2 regions of the Paenibacillus sp. FSL R5-0486 genome follow, and region 2 is predicted to be linked to the other one. Evidence: riboswitches for the same ligand, from Rfam matches in the RefSeq annotation. Region 2 holds a riboswitch; the other holds the start of a gene.
The links. Region 2 has a riboswitch for cyclic di-AMP ahead of MKY01_RS10665 (C40 family peptidase). Riboswitches for the same ligand answer to the same signal wherever they lie in the genome.
Positions count from the first base shown of each region.

Region 1 (7,687 bases), 2.3 Mb from region 2:
CAGCAGTGCCTCAAAATGGGACTGACAGGCCCCTGCAACAATAGTGAGGGCGTCCAGATGGCGTTCATATTGTCTGGCCACCTGAATAGCCGACACAAAATTTTGCGAGTTCTTGTAGCTACCAAGACTATATAAGTCATAGGGCTGACGTGTCTTTAACACCCCATCATGACCCGTAATAACTACGATATCCGGACGTACTTTGGGTAATAAGCGGTATAAGGTATCTGCCATTGCCGATTCATGGACATACTGTCCCTCTGCGGGTACACGAAGTTGCTCATAGAGATCCATACTTTTTTTCAAATAGTTCGGATCTCCATCCAGATGAAGCACCTTTCCAGGCATTTCAAAATAAGCCGGTTCCTGCTGGGCAGACCAATCCTGTACCAGACCTTCACGATTCCGCTCAGCCTGTTCCATACGATTCTGCTGCAGACGGGACAGGGTCTGATGTGCTTTAATATGCGCCTGTCTGGTCTTGGCGCTTTGTGGTTCGTAGGGAACCTGTATCAAATCGTCCACCGGGGAATCGGCAATCAGCCGGAACTCAGTCCCTTTAATGACCGCAGCATCCAACTGGAGGCCTTCCACCCGAAAAGTCACATCGCCGCCGTATGACTTCCGAACGACCAAGTCTCCGATATTCATCAACGTAATCACCTCTACCCCATCGTATGGGCAGAGACCCGGTTTGGTTCATTCAAATTTTACAGCGCTGCACGTACCCCTGCTTCCCACATTACGGTGCTGAGTGTGGCATACTCTTGCAGACTCAACGTCTCTCCACGTCGGGACGGTTGAATACCTGCCTGCTCCAGCAGAATGTCTGCCTGTTCCCGGTTCTCCTTTGTGAAGAAACGTGCCTTCAAGTTGTTTGAGATTGTTTTTCTCCGCTGGGCAAAAGAAGCCTGTACCACTTCGAAGTAGTGTGCTTCATCCGGAATCTCCACTGGTGGCTGCTCACGCACTTTCAGCTTAATGACAGCTGATTCCACATTAGGTTGCGGAATGAAGACCGTAGGAGGCACAATACACACAAGTTCCGGCATACTGTAGTACTGAACTGCGATGCTTAGACTACCGTAGTCTTTTGATCCTGGTGCAGCAGCCATGCGTTCAGCCACTTCTTTTTGGATCATGACAACAATGCTGTCTACCGGCAGCTTCTCTTCCAGCAGTTTCATCATGATTGGAGTCGTTACATAATAAGGCAGGTTAGCTACGACACTGACTTTGTCCACGGATGCAAAATCCGTATTAAACAACTCAGCCAGATCAAGCTTCAACACATCCCCATGATGAACACGTACATTCGAATAAGGCTGCATCACTTCTCCCAGGATTGGGATCAAGCGCTGGTCAATCTCTACGGCTGTGACGGGACCGGCTACCCGAGCCAGTCGCTCCGTGAGGGCTCCAATACCCGGCCCGATCTCCAGTGCGCCCTTAGACTCGTCCAGATCGGCTGCATTAACAATTTTGTTCAGTATATTTTGATCGATCAGAAAGTTCTGACCCAGACTTTTCTTAAATGAGAATCCGTGTCTTTGAATAATCTCTTTCGTACGCTTGGGCGTTGCAATTTCAATCGTCTCTTCCATGTTCTTCATATGCTCACAATCCTTCACGTTCAATTTGCGCTAATGCTGTAGAGAATTCTTCCCGTGTAATCTGAAATACACTGAGACGTTTATGGAACTGCTTTCCGTTACAATATCCGATGCCCAGCAGATTGCCCATCTCCATGCGACGTGCAGCAGCCTGCGGATGTACAATAAGTCCTGCCGCGATCAGGTCCTCCCAATCGATCAGGCTCGGAGCACCTTCGTATGAAGTATGTACGCGCGCCAGAGCATGACGGATCGCCTCTGGTGAGGCATTCTCCACCCCAATGTCCCCTTTGCGCGTTGCATCGGCTTCCGGAATGAAGGCATGTTTGCAGCCTGGCACCTTGTTCGCAATAATTTTTCGAATGCGTTCGCCAGCATGATCCGGATCTGTCAGTACAATGACTCCCCGTCTCTCCTGAGCAAGCGCAATCCGCTTCAGAATGCGTTGGTTGATTGCTGATCCACCTGTTTCTATGGTATCGGCTTCCACGGCCCGACGGATAGCTACCGTGTCGTCACGGCCTTCCACCACAATGACTTCTTTTATCATGTTCCATTTCTTCCTTTCTAACGCAAAAAGAAGAGGAATATCCTCTTCTCTGCCAAACGGCGGGGGAGACTGAATTCAGACTCCTCCGCCGCATATTCCGCATGAATCATTCATGCAACTATTTTATAGCATTCCCATTTCAAAGTAAAACGATTTTAGTTCGCTTCCGGCTTCACCGGACCGATCACGTAGACCGTCTTGCCTTTCTTACGTCCAAAATTCAGGGCATGCTTCACACTGTCATAATACACATCAATTTTGTTGCCTTTAATGGCACCGCCTGTATCTTCCGCACGACGGAATCCCAGACCTTCGATATATACCCACCAGCCAATTGGAATGACTTTGGGATCAACCGCAATGGTGCGTCCTTCCGTTACACGAGTACCGGAAGCTGTTTTAGTTCCAATGCCAGGCTCTTCGGAAGAGTAAGCAGTCATGGATACATTTTTAAGTACTTTGGAGTATTTAAAAGAAGTCCCGGATACGGTAATCACTTTGCTGCCCGAGGCAGATGTTTTCTTCGAGTTCGTTGTTGTAGCCTTTTTGGTTGTTGAAGTTTGAGCCGATACGGTCTGAATCTCAGGTTCTTTCACGACCGGTTTTGCTTTTGTGCCGACAGCGATCACTTTATCTACACGATTATTAGCGACAGATTTGCCGACCATTTTTTTGGAGACCAATTCTCCATCCTGAAATACCTTTTCGATATGCTGTACAATTGTGCCTTCTTTGCCGTTCACAACGACACGGTTATCACCTTTGTACAAGCTAGGGTCAGCCGTTTTAATGACTTTGTAAGCGATCGGTTGCTCTACATCCACTGTACGCTTTGTTACGCGCACTACACGGATCTTCATCTCCGCTTTGATAGCAGTTCCAAGCGCCGGATACACTTTATCATTACTTTCAACTTGAATACCTGATTTTTGAATTGCATCTTCTACCGATGAATCGGTTGTATACAGAGTCTTGGTGTCTCCGTCTGCCGTAATGTTAACTGGAACGGCCCGCTCAATAACGATTCGGTCTCCATCTGTTAACGCCCCATTCATGGACATGGATACCTTATCGTGAGGGCTGACTGTGATCGACTGCTCCTCCAGCATTTCCTGAAGCATTCCTGTACGAGTCTCTACCACCTGAGCTTTGCCATCAATAACCAGTGAAATTTGTTTCCCGGCCTGACCGTAAACGACTAACAAGATCATGATTGTAAGCGCAATTGAGAAAATCGCGATCAATGCCATTTGACGCATGTTCTCATGCTTCCACCGCAACGCGAAAGACTTACTGGATGATCGTGACTCATGGGTCTCTTCTGGTTGGAATGTGCCCACTTCTCCGTCCTCCTTCATAGCCTCGCCGTCTAAAGTAATGCATGATGTCTTTGACGTGACTATACCAAATTTTCTACAGAACACAGATTGGACCAACATAATCCGGTTCTGCACCATGAATCAATCTTCGCAACATGATGTCATCCTCCTGAATACCTACCGTATGATGACAATATTTCTTTTATTCAAAAACAAAAAAGCCAAAGAAAGAGTGTAAGAGGAACTCTTTCGTGGCTTCCGAATGATTTTGAATATCGGAAATTCATGCACGAGGTTGCCTCTCTTTTTCCGCTTGCGAGGTTAGCTGTCGGGTTCGGGCGAAAGAGAGCCGCCCTATCTTGGGTCACCCGCTCATGGCGGACGCCCTTGAATTCACCCCGAGACCCAAAGAAGAAATCAAATACGGCTTCGCAGTTCCCTTCGCTGCTTTTGGGTCAGCGAACGTTGCGCATCGGCCAAATACACCGATGTTTAAGCCCTATTGGTTCCCCCGCTCTCCGTTAACGGAGACTCAGCGAGACTGATTCATGAAAGTAATGTTGTTTCATCGGAAAGTGTCCCTTTGTTCATCCCCCGAACATCTGTCCAATTTTCCGCACAACAATTCACTGAAAAGATGATATCCTGTTTTGATGCATGTTGTAAAGCGTTGATCAAGTACGTTTTTCTGAATATTTGGTTAAAATATTGTAATATTCTTGATTTATTTGGATCAAAGGGCAAATTACCTCCGCTTACCTGCCTTTTTCACCTCATTTGCTCGTTTTTTTAACGAATCCCAAATCGTTCCATGGCATTTTTGGTTGTTATTGCAGCAATTTCCTCCACCGAAATGCCTTTAATTTCCGCAGCTGCCTCTGCAACCAGACGTACATGCGCTGTCTCATTTCGCTTCCCACGATAAGGGTGCGGTGTCAAATATGGAGCATCTGTTTCAATGAAAAACCGGTCCATAGGAACCTTCTCCAGCACCTCTTTGGGTTGCTTTGCATTTTTGAATGTGATCGGTCCTCCGAAGGAGAGATGGAAGCCCATATCGAGGCAACTTTTTGCTGTTTCCCAGCTGCCCGAGAACGAGTGCATCACACCACCAACTTCACCCGCCTTCTCTTCACGCAAAATTCTTATGATATCCTCATGCGCATCCCGATTATGGATGACAATTGGCATGTTCACTTCACGCGCCAAAGCAATTTGTTGTCGTAATACGCGATGCTGTATTTCTTTTGGTGAAGTATCCCAGTGATAATCCAATCCAATCTCACCGATCGCAACCACTTTTTCATGCTTGCATAAAGATGCAATCCACTCCAAATCGCCCTCCTGCATTGTGATCGCATCTACGGGATGCCAACCTACAGCTGCATATATAAAGTCATATGTTTCGGCGAGTTTCATTGTGGTTGGAATTGTCTCCCGGTTAAAACCAATGTTGATCATGCGACCAACTCCTGCATCTACAGCACGCTGAATCATGTCCTCGCGGTCCTCGTCGAATTGTGGTGCATCCAGATGTGTATGTGTGTCGAACAGCATCATGTCTGTATCTCCCTTCATGTCGAAATAACGACTATCTTCTTTTTCAAAATCCAATTTGTAAAATTCAATAATTTAATGACTCATACATAAAACATTTTGGGTAATCTGTGTATTACATCATTACGTTTGTTTCTTCACAACTACAATATATAGAAGATATACGGATATTCTGATCTATATATTGCTGATTGTACTCATTCTGCCTGCTTCCATTTACAAAATTATGTCGATCTACATATACTCCCCATTAAAGCAGATTACTGTATCATGAAAAATAGCTCTTTTAGAAAGTGTTTTGATATCGAAATTCTTCATCGGATTATACTCACACGATTACAAGAAATAGGGGCGTATATGTGACGGTAATTCGTGAATAATCGCATCCACCTTGTTTTGCGGGTAATACAAATGATGTTTCCCTCGGTGAAGCCCACTGATGGAACGGACAATGTCAGATACTTCTGACAACTCACGTAAATTGTCCTGTCGATCCAGAAGAAGAATCTGCTTATCTGTGGATTCATCCGGACGAAACACATCATACGGATTATCCGAAGGAAAATCAATTTCAAGATCATATTCGGGATCGAGGCCAGCCTGTACAAAAGCTTCCCGAATCTCTTCCATCATTGTCAAGTCGACCTGTTCAAGCTCTACATACTTATATAACTTGCGATCCATAAAACGTTCGCATAACTCACTCAGAACAGTATCGTCCTCCTTGCGCCACTGCGTAAATGCCGTCTGAATTAATGCTTCATCCAACTGCAAATATTCATCCACGGATAATTCTCCTTCAAATAATTGAGGGAGTGGATCAATCATGAAGCGGAATTGAAAACCATGTTGTAGGAGTGTTTTCGCTCGCTTGAATATTTGCCGCAATATAATTTCAGAACTACGAGTTACCGGATGGAAGTAAATCTGCCAATACATCTGATACCGAGACATTAGGTAATCCTCCACAGCATGCATGCCTGACTCCTTGACTACAATCCGCCCATGATAAGGACGCAGCATCCGAAGGATACGATCAAGGTCAATCGTGCCGTAATTTACACCTGTAAAATAGGCATCCCTGAGCAAATAATCCATTCGGTCTGCATCAAGCGGACTGGTCACCAAGTTCACCACAATCGGCTTTTCATACGTTTTTTGAATGACAGACGCTACTTTCTCAGGAAAATCAGGAGCATACCGTCTTAAGATCGCCCCTACTTCGGTATCACCTGTAATAATGCGACAAGTCCAATCTTCGTGATTCATGTCAAAAGCTTCCTCGATGGAGTGAGAGAATGGCCCATGCCCGAGATCATGAAGTAGAGCTGCACACAGAGCTACAATCTTTTCTTCCTTCGGCCAATCCGAATAATGACTTCTTTCAAATTGAGAGATGATCTTGCGTGTGATCTCATAAACACCTAGTGAATGTGAGAACCGACTATGCTCTGCTCCGTGAAAGGTAAGGTAAGAAGTACCCAGTTGACGAATCCGGCGTAAACGCTGAAATTCCGGGGTGTTAATTAACTGCCATATAACCGGATCTTGCACGTGGATATAATTATGTACCGGATCTTTGAATACTTTCTCTTCCGTTAAACGTTGTTCCATGTCGACTCACTCCTTTAATTTCTTTTATATTAACGCTTTGAGCTCTGCGATTCATCTAAGATTCGACACCATATGACGAACTTTGTCGAATGAAGTAGTTTTGTCGTTTTCCAAATCGACAAAGCTGACATTGAGGTTTAAATGCGAAAAACGGCTTCCAATCCCTTACCACCAGTAACCTTGTGAAAAACAGCCTTAATTTTAAGCTAATTTTAAGGTTGACTGATTTGGGAATCGTTGGTATGATGAGTATCATAAAACATAAAATAATGTCGAATAATGACAAAGATAGTTAGCTGAGAGGAGCACTGATTATAATGATGAAATCAACAGGTATTGTAAGAAAAGTGGACGAACTGGGACGGGTAGTTATTCCAATTGAATTGCGCCGTACGCTCGGTATTGGTGAAAAAGATGCTCTGGAAATCTACGTTGACGGCGAGCGCATCATGTTGAAAAAATACGAGCCTGCTTGTATCTTCTGTGGTAATGCAGAGAACGTTACTTACTTCAAAGGTAAAATTGTTTGTAACGAATGTATTTCCGAAATCCCTGCACCTGTGACAAAATAAGAAAAACCAGGTATACTGGACTTATCTAAATTGTTATTTCTAACCTTTTTAATATTCCTTAATGACCTTCCCGGTGTGAACCCCACCGCGGAAGGTATTTTTTTTCCTTGTTATGGGTTCCATTACCCAAAATGATTCTGTCACACGCGAACTGGGAGAGAACGATGAAATTTGTTCGGAATTTTTTTTAGCCACTCTGCTCTTTTTAATATTCCACTAAGGTTGGATATAAGCTTCTTTTCAGGTTGTGTTCCCCACAACAGAAGATATTTGGTTAGATTACTACTCGATTAATGCATTATATACATCACGCTTCGCCAGACCGCGATCGGTAGCCGTTTTTTTCATTGCATCTTTGCGGTTATGTCCTTCACCCTCATAATGGCTGACATGATCCGCGAGTGACATGAGCTGCCACCATGCTTCGCGCTCAGCCTTACGCTCCTCTTCCTTAATGCCTTC
Region 1 covers NZ_CP150237.1:29,302-36,988, reverse strand. Annotated here, with positions in the region: gene yabG (sporulation peptidase YabG) at 1-651, opposite strand, end outside; gene rsmA (16S rRNA (adenine(1518)-N(6)/adenine(1519)-N(6))-dimethyltransferase RsmA) at 711-1,613, opposite strand; gene rnmV (ribonuclease M5) at 1,618-2,163, opposite strand; gene MKY01_RS00150 (3D domain-containing protein) at 2,319-3,503, opposite strand; cyclic di-AMP (ydaO/yuaA leader) riboswitch at 3,777-4,030, opposite strand; gene MKY01_RS00145 (TatD family hydrolase) at 4,272-5,042, opposite strand; gene MKY01_RS00140 (HD domain-containing protein) at 5,376-6,653, opposite strand; gene MKY01_RS00135 (AbrB/MazE/SpoVT family DNA-binding domain-containing protein) at 6,971-7,225, shown strand; gene rsmI (16S rRNA (cytidine(1402)-2'-O)-methyltransferase) at 7,508-7,687, opposite strand, start outside.
Region 1: another riboswitch for cyclic di-AMP. It lies ahead of MKY01_RS00150 (3D domain-containing protein); the one in region 2 lies ahead of MKY01_RS10665 (C40 family peptidase).

Region 2 (7,687 bases):
ATACTCCACCCCACTTCAGCACATTCCGACTACGAATCTGGTTACCTACAGGCACAAGAACAGCTTGAGCCAACACCAGATTGAATGAAGTATACAATAGTGGAGACAGCCACACTTGAATAGGGTTTGAGTCTGTCGTCAGTGTGATGAATCGGGAAGCACCTGGATGATGGATCGTACTGGTGATCATGAGCAGAGATAACAGGAGCATCATGGGCACAACGATGCTATTCATTTGTAGGATGGCTTGAATGCCCCGACCGAGAAGCAGATATGTCCCTACAAGTGTGACGATCAGACCTGTCTGATAATGCAAACCCAGATGCTCGACAAAAACGGAGCCTGCTCCGGCAAGCATGACACTGTTCACGCCAATGAGAATGAGAAGGGTCACCCAGGTGATCCATTTGCCCGCCTTATGGCCGAATAAATGTTTGTTCAGATCCTCATAAGAGCGGGACCCGGTATCGTGAGCGATCAGCATCATTTTGGTACCTAACCAGACAAAGAGCATGGTGGATAAGCCTATGGTGATGGTGGCCCATTTGCCATACTGGGTAAAAAACTGCAAAATTTCCTGCCCTGTAGCGAAGCCGGCTCCAACAACCGTTCCAATGTATGTAAATGCGATCTGCAGCACCCGAAATGCCTGTTTCATGTGTTTCCCCTCTCAGGCCCCTGTATAGTTTGGACATGCGGGTACCATGGTACAAGGTATGCTTGACCCACGAAAGTCATGACAATCGATAATGAGCTTTGGCTTGAAATGCGTCCCAAGGACAGCGTCAAGGCAATTTCGCTTGAACTTATAGATAGATATATGATACTTTTACCTCATAGGATAGGCTTGGGAGGTCAAATCATGGAATTATTGAAACAACGAATTTTACAAGAAGGTGTGGTTATCTCGGATCAAGTATTAAAGCTGGATGGTCTGTTGAACCACCAGATTGATCCTGCATTAACGATGGAGATGGGACGTGAGTTCGCTGCCCGTTTTCGTGAAAGTGGAGTAACTCGGGTAATCACGGTAGAATCCTCAGGGATTCCGGTTGCGTTTGCCGTAGCCTATGAACTGGGGGTGCCACTTGTATTCGCCCGTCGCAAAAAAACACTTCTGGCTGATCCTGATGCTTACTGTGAACGTGTACCGTCCTTTACCAAAGGAATTGTAACTGACATTATGGTATCTCGCGAGTTCATTCATGAGAATGACCGCATTTTGTTCATTGATGATATTATTGCCAATGGAGATGCCGCTCGTGGCGTCATCAAAATTATCGAGCGTTCCGGTGCGGAACTCGTCGGATTCGGCGTTGTGGTCGAGAAAAGTTTCCAGGCAGGGGCACGCACGATTCGTGAACAGGGTATTCCGGTGGAAGCCTTGGTACGCATTCGTTCCCTGAACGATGGAACAGTACAATTTGACGATAACGAAATGTGACATTTTAAAGGAATAGGGCCTATTTTTTGAACTATGCCTTTGCATGACCGCCGATTTCATTTATAATGGGGTTATGTTAGGGAGAGGAGGCAACACCATGGGGAACCAACCGGCAACAGAACAATTTTTTAATGATAAGCTGGCGGAATCGAAAGTTCATTTTGAACGTGCCCTGGATTGTAAACATACGGAATTCGATGACCTTTATCCCTATATGATTGAACATCCTCAATTTTTCTGGTACAAACGCTATGTTGCCTGGTCAGAATTACTGACGATTGTAGGCTTGTGCGAAGAGTTGTCCTTCTCTTGGAAAGAACAATTTACACCGCATCAAGTGGAGTACCTTGAAGAACGTGTGATGTCCGCCAAAGTGCTTGATTTTTGGTTCGAGAAGAACGACAGCAAAGAGCACGCGCAGCGGTAACTTTCAGTCGGGACATAATTTCGAATGACATGACAGTCCAATACAGTCACGTGAGACCTAAATGACTTTTCATTTAGGTCTCTTTTTGTAAATAAATTTGAAATATAGGAGCCATGAAGATGATTAGTGATACAGAATTGGACGCCCTGCGTCTGTCAGGTGAGAAAGTTAGAGTCGTACGGGACGAGCTGGAATCGAACGACGTGAAGGGGATTGTGGTTGCCTGGGATGGCGAGCAGGTACTTATCCGTCGTCAGAATCGACGTGTCGTTAAGCTGGACCGAGGTTACAGCTATCAGCTGTTCAGCGAGCCGCGCCAGAGTCCACTTAGTGAGTAACAGCTGATAATTATGGCAGTGGCCATGAGCGTTAAATGTTTGGAATTACCATGATTTCTTGGCATAATTGGCTCACTGGGGAGAGAAGATAGGTACAGTGAGGAAGATCTGTAACTATAGCCGAGAGGGTGTGCTACAAGCCATGACATTGATGAATGATAAAGTTCATGCCTACAAGGATCAGATTGGAGCATTAAGCGATGTACTGCCAGGTGTGGTGAAGTCGTATCATGAGTTTACTGGAGAATGTTTCCAACCTGGTGTGATTGATGCGAAGACAAAACAGCTAATTGCGCTTGGCATTGGATTATTCGCCAACAATGAGGTATGTACCTTCTACCATGTAGAAGAAGCCCGTGCTAAGGGCGCAACAGATCAGGAGATTATGGAGACCGTAGCCGTGGCTGGAGCTGTTGGTGGAGGACATGCCCTGTCTCAGGGTGCGATGCGAGTGCAGAAGGCGCTGCATTAGTAAGCAATGCAACATACATTTTTAAGTGCAAAAAAGGCATCCGGTTAATAACCGATGCCTTTTTGTATGTGAATCACATTTTACCTAACATTTTATCATACATAAACTGTCCAGTTACCCGACGTGCTGTTACATAACGATCATTGAAGTATGGATTCGATAACTTCGTGATGCTTACACCTTTACTGCTGGAGGCATGAGCGAATTGTCCGCCGCCGATATATACACCTGTATGTGAAATGCCTTTGCCTGTTGTATTAAAGAACACGAGATCACCTGTCCGAACATTGCTCTTGGATACGGGAGTACCTGCTTTGGCTTGCTGCTGCGAAGTACGTGGCAATTCAATGCTGTATTTGTTGAAAAGATATCTCATAAAACCAGAACAGTCGAAGCCGGCTACAGTTGTGCCACCCCATTTGTAAGGAATACCTGTCATGTTGTTCACTACGGAGTTGATACTGCTTGCCTCTGTGCTTGTTGCCCCGGATGTAAATAATACAGCTGCTCCAAAAATGGAGATAATCAGTTTTTTCAAAATCAATGTTCTCCCTTCGATGCCTACGGAGTTAGCTAAGGGTTCGGTAGAAGGTTCCCTATATTTCCTATGTATAAGAATAATTCACCCAAATTGGTTCCCCCGTTTTCAAACATGAAACTCGGCAATGAATAATTAAGTTTTTGTAACTATTTGAAACTATATTGCATAAATGCGTAATTGTCAAACCCATTTAAAACCCTTCGTAATACCTCAATGTTAGCGGAATTAAGGTTTTTATATGAAAGAAGGGATCAAGTTTGGGTATCATTCATGACAAAAACGTCATTATTGGTTCGTTTAATACGAATTTGGATAAATAAATAGGTTTGTCATGAGTTAAAAGAACTATCCCGTTATGTAGAATTAGAGAGATTATATTCATTAAGTTGCATATATTGACAAAAATCGTTTTTTTGCATATTATCTGATTATCCAATCCACATATTGGATTAAAATTGATTTTATTATGCGATAAATACAAATAAAGGAGGTTTGGGGCGTATATCATAGGTAAAGTAGAAGTGGAAGATTTATAAAAACGAACATAGGAGAGTGTTACATTTGAAAGCGAAGAAAATAATTACTTTTGTCCTGGCATGTACGATGGTGTTCTCAGTAGTTGGAATGGCAGTTCTCCCTTTAGGGACGGTATCTGCTGCAGATGCGTCGGGTACTACAGCGAGTATTTCTGATATTTTGAAGAACCAGCTACCGGATGGAGGTTGGAGAAAAGATTATAAACAGACAAGTGGAGAGTGGGCAAAGTCCACGATAGACAACAAGGCTACATACTCAGAAATTAGAAGATTGGCGAAGGAATTTAAAAAGACGAATGATCCGCGTTACTCCACAGCTGCAATCAAAGGAATTAACTTTTTGATCAACATGCAGTATTCAAACGGCGGGTGGCCACAAGTTTACCAAAGCTCCGGATACCACAAGCACATCACTTACAATGATGATGCCATGATTAATGTAATGATCATGCTGGATGAAGTAGCAGCACGCAAAGGTGATTTCTCATTTATCGACAGCACACTTGCTAACCGCAGTAAAAATTCAGTTGCCAAAGGTGTTGAGGCGATTCTGAATACACAGGTCGTTTCAGGTGGTAAGCTGACAGCATGGGGACAACAACATGATTCCAGCTCTCTTAAACCAGCGAGCGCAAGAATCTACGAAGTGCCATCGCTGACAGCTGGAGAGAGTGTAACGATTGTTAAATTTCTAAAAACCAGACCTGCTAACGCTAAAATTACCGCATCCATTAAAGGAGCGGAGGCTTGGTTTAACAAAGTGAAAATTACGGGTTACAAGTATGAAAGAGCTAATGGAGATAGTAAAATTATCGCTGATTCCAAAGCTGCACCAATTTGGGCACGCTTCTATGAGATCGGAACGGATAAACCAATCTTTATTGGTCGTGACGGGGTAGTAAAATACAAATTAAGTGATATTGATAAAGAAAGAAGAGGCGGTTATGCATGGTATGGCAACTGGCCTTCCAAGCTGTAATTTGTAGTATGCTTCCGTATTAATGAACCAAACTATTAGCAGCAGTTAAAGGTAAAGCCCGAATCGACATGGACGTCTGATTCGGGCTTTATTGTTATTATTTTCAGTGTTGACATGATAGATTACGCATGATATATTATTTCTTGTCGCCGATATCGATGACGGAGATACAATATGCGGTCGTGGCGGAATTGGCAGACGCGCACGGTTCAGGTCCGTGTGGGCTAACCCCCGTGGAGGTTCGAGTCCTCTCGACCGCATCTAAAAAAAAGACTCCTTAAGCTAACGCTTAAGGAGTCTTTTTTTGCATTTTTTGATATAACACTAACTTTAGTGATGAGTATTCAAGAGGTTAGTGCTTAGCTGCACGTACAGTAAATGTCTTCCATCAGCCATACGGAACGTTTATTGTGCTGCGGTAACATTAACGCTGTCAATATTCGGTCCTTCCGATCCGGTGGTAACCACTTTCAATGTATTGGTCCCCGTGTTCATGGGAACCTGTATTGTTTTTTCAACCCAAGTGGACCAGCTTCCCGTAGCCGGAAAGGGCTCGTTGCTAATGACTTTGGTTCCGTTCACAAAAATGTCGAGGTTCCGAGTGCCGCTTTCCAGCGCATAACGAAACTTTACGTTTTTGGTACCTGTTGTCGTGTTATTAATGCCGTTCCATTGAATGGCCGAACCAGTCATCGCATTGAAGTTAACATACCCGGACCCAGTGTAACCGGTGTAGATTGTTTCAATGGCAGCTTCCGTAAGTGACGTTCCGGTCTCGGCTTCATACGTAGTGCCACTGCCTGTATTCCCGCCGCTATTTCCGCCAGTAACGTTGGCAACAAACGTTGTTACGCTCTGAGGCGGGAGCTGTGCCGTGAAGGCTCCATTGGATACGTTAAGCGAGGTTCCGCTTGCCAGGTTTCGACTGCTGTCCGTAATCCATGAGGACACAGTAGAGGCATTACCATTCTGCAGAACGAATTTTTGGCTTGTGGCTGAAGTTCCACGGTTAATTGCCACGACGACGACTTTGTTATCACCTTTATAGGCTGAGACAAATGTGTTTGTATCCGGATTTTTCGTTGCATCGACTCGCAGGTAGCCTGGACGCACGAATTTAGAGAAATGAGCCATATTATACCCGCGTTTGCTTATGGTACCGTCCTCTTTCATCGGACCATACTGTCTGCGGATGTACCACCACACGTAGGCCTGGAAATCACCTTCTACCATGGCATTGTGCATGTGATAGGAAACGTCTAATGCTTCAGGCCAGCGGTCTGCTGAGTTGTTGTCACTGTTTGGAACATACACTTCAGTCATCCACAGTTCTTTACCGGCTCCTTTTTGCTTAAAGAGAGGGTAGGCAAAATTTGAAATTTGGGTTCCATACGTATGTGCTCCCAGAATGTCCATGTTGGCAAGTGCCTGCGGATCATTCAGGATTGGGTCGGATATGTTCTTTAAGTACTGGAAGGATTCAGGCGCCATGACTTTGGTACCTTGGATGGACCCGGCATTTTCTTTCATGAATCGAAGGATCTCTTGTGGAGTCCACCAAGTCCAGTCATGAGCATAATCCGGTTCGTTTTGCACAGAAATGGCATACAGATCTACGCCGTTATTTTTCATGTAGGTTACAAAGTCGTTCAGATGTTGCGCATATGCGGTATATTTGTCGTATTTCAGACGTTTGGCATTTGTGTCCCCATTGCGGTTGAATGTTTCAACCATGCTGCTTGGAGGATTCCATGGGGATGCAAATACAATAGCACCCTTTTCGATAGCCCGTTTGGCTGTGGCAACTTCACGATACCAGTTATTGGAATCTGGATCAACGTAGATTCTGAGAATTGAGAAGCCTAATTGATTCTGGTCATTACCAAAAGCAGTTTCACGTTGAGCGGGAGTCAGATCACCAATCCAGGCAGGAAGGTTAATGCCCCCAAAGCCCTTGATCAGCTGTTTTTCCGAGGACAAATTAATGTTGGCATCGCTGGCTGCTGACACATTTGTCGGGGTTAACATCAAAGGCAGGGCTGTTAAACAGGCCAAAAGAACATTAATCGTCTTTTTTAGTTTGAATTTCACTACTTTCATCCTCCTCGATAATAGTAAGTTACATAGAGAAACCGCAACCAGGAATAACAAACAAGAATAGCGGATTGTCTGGCATTTATTTTATGTAAACCCTTTCAAAACCTCCTTCCATAAATCATAGAATAGAAATGAAGCATAGAACCTCTTTCATTTGTTGATTCTACTAAATAATTCCTTAACTGAAAACCTGACAAATTACAGTATTTTTTCTAATTAATCTCTATTTTCTAACTGTTCGATGACAGTTCTTGTCTGAATGCTAAGGAGAAAACGGGAATGATGGAGATCTTCACTTGAGATAGAGGTCTTCAATGGCGGGGATATGATCATTAAGGAAGGCTTTGGCTTACATAATCCTCCCTTCATTATCAAACAATGAGATCACAGAAGTTACGGGGAGGGAATCATGATGAAGGTACAGAGAAAGATTTATCGATTCATTGCAGGTATCATGGCATTATTGATTGTGATTTACGCAGGCATATCGGCAGGAGGGCCTACAGCGGCAGCTTCAGAGTCCACATCAAATCACAAACGGTTAGCGATTATCATCGATGATGTTGGTAATGACATGAAGGGTACGGCAGAGATCCTGGCGATGCCAGTTAAACTAACGGTAGCGGTCATGCCTTTTTTACCAACAACGAAGAAAGATGCGACGGCTGCACATGAAAAGGGGATGGATGTGATTGTGCACATGCCCATGGAACCCAAGAAAGGAAGACCTGAATGGCTGGGCCCGGGTGCAATCACATCCAATCTAACAGATGAAGAAGTCCGCTCACGCGTGGAGAAAGCGATTGATGATGTGCCACACGCCATTGGCATGAACAATCATATGGGTTCCAAA
Region 2 covers NZ_CP150237.1:2,345,011-2,352,697, forward strand. Annotated here, with positions in the region: gene MKY01_RS10640 (membrane protein) at 1-658, opposite strand, end outside; gene MKY01_RS10645 (xanthine phosphoribosyltransferase) at 863-1,444, shown strand; gene MKY01_RS10650 (hypothetical protein) at 1,542-1,871, shown strand; gene MKY01_RS10655 (hypothetical protein) at 1,991-2,209, shown strand; gene MKY01_RS10660 (carboxymuconolactone decarboxylase family protein) at 2,352-2,681, shown strand; gene MKY01_RS10665 (C40 family peptidase) at 2,755-3,219, opposite strand; cyclic di-AMP (ydaO/yuaA leader) riboswitch at 3,225-3,356, opposite strand; gene pelA (pectate lyase) at 3,775-4,737, shown strand; tRNA gene MKY01_RS10675 (tRNA-Leu) at 4,914-4,997, shown strand; gene MKY01_RS10680 (carbohydrate-binding protein) at 5,143-6,828, opposite strand; gene MKY01_RS10685 (divergent polysaccharide deacetylase family protein) at 7,244-7,687, shown strand, end outside.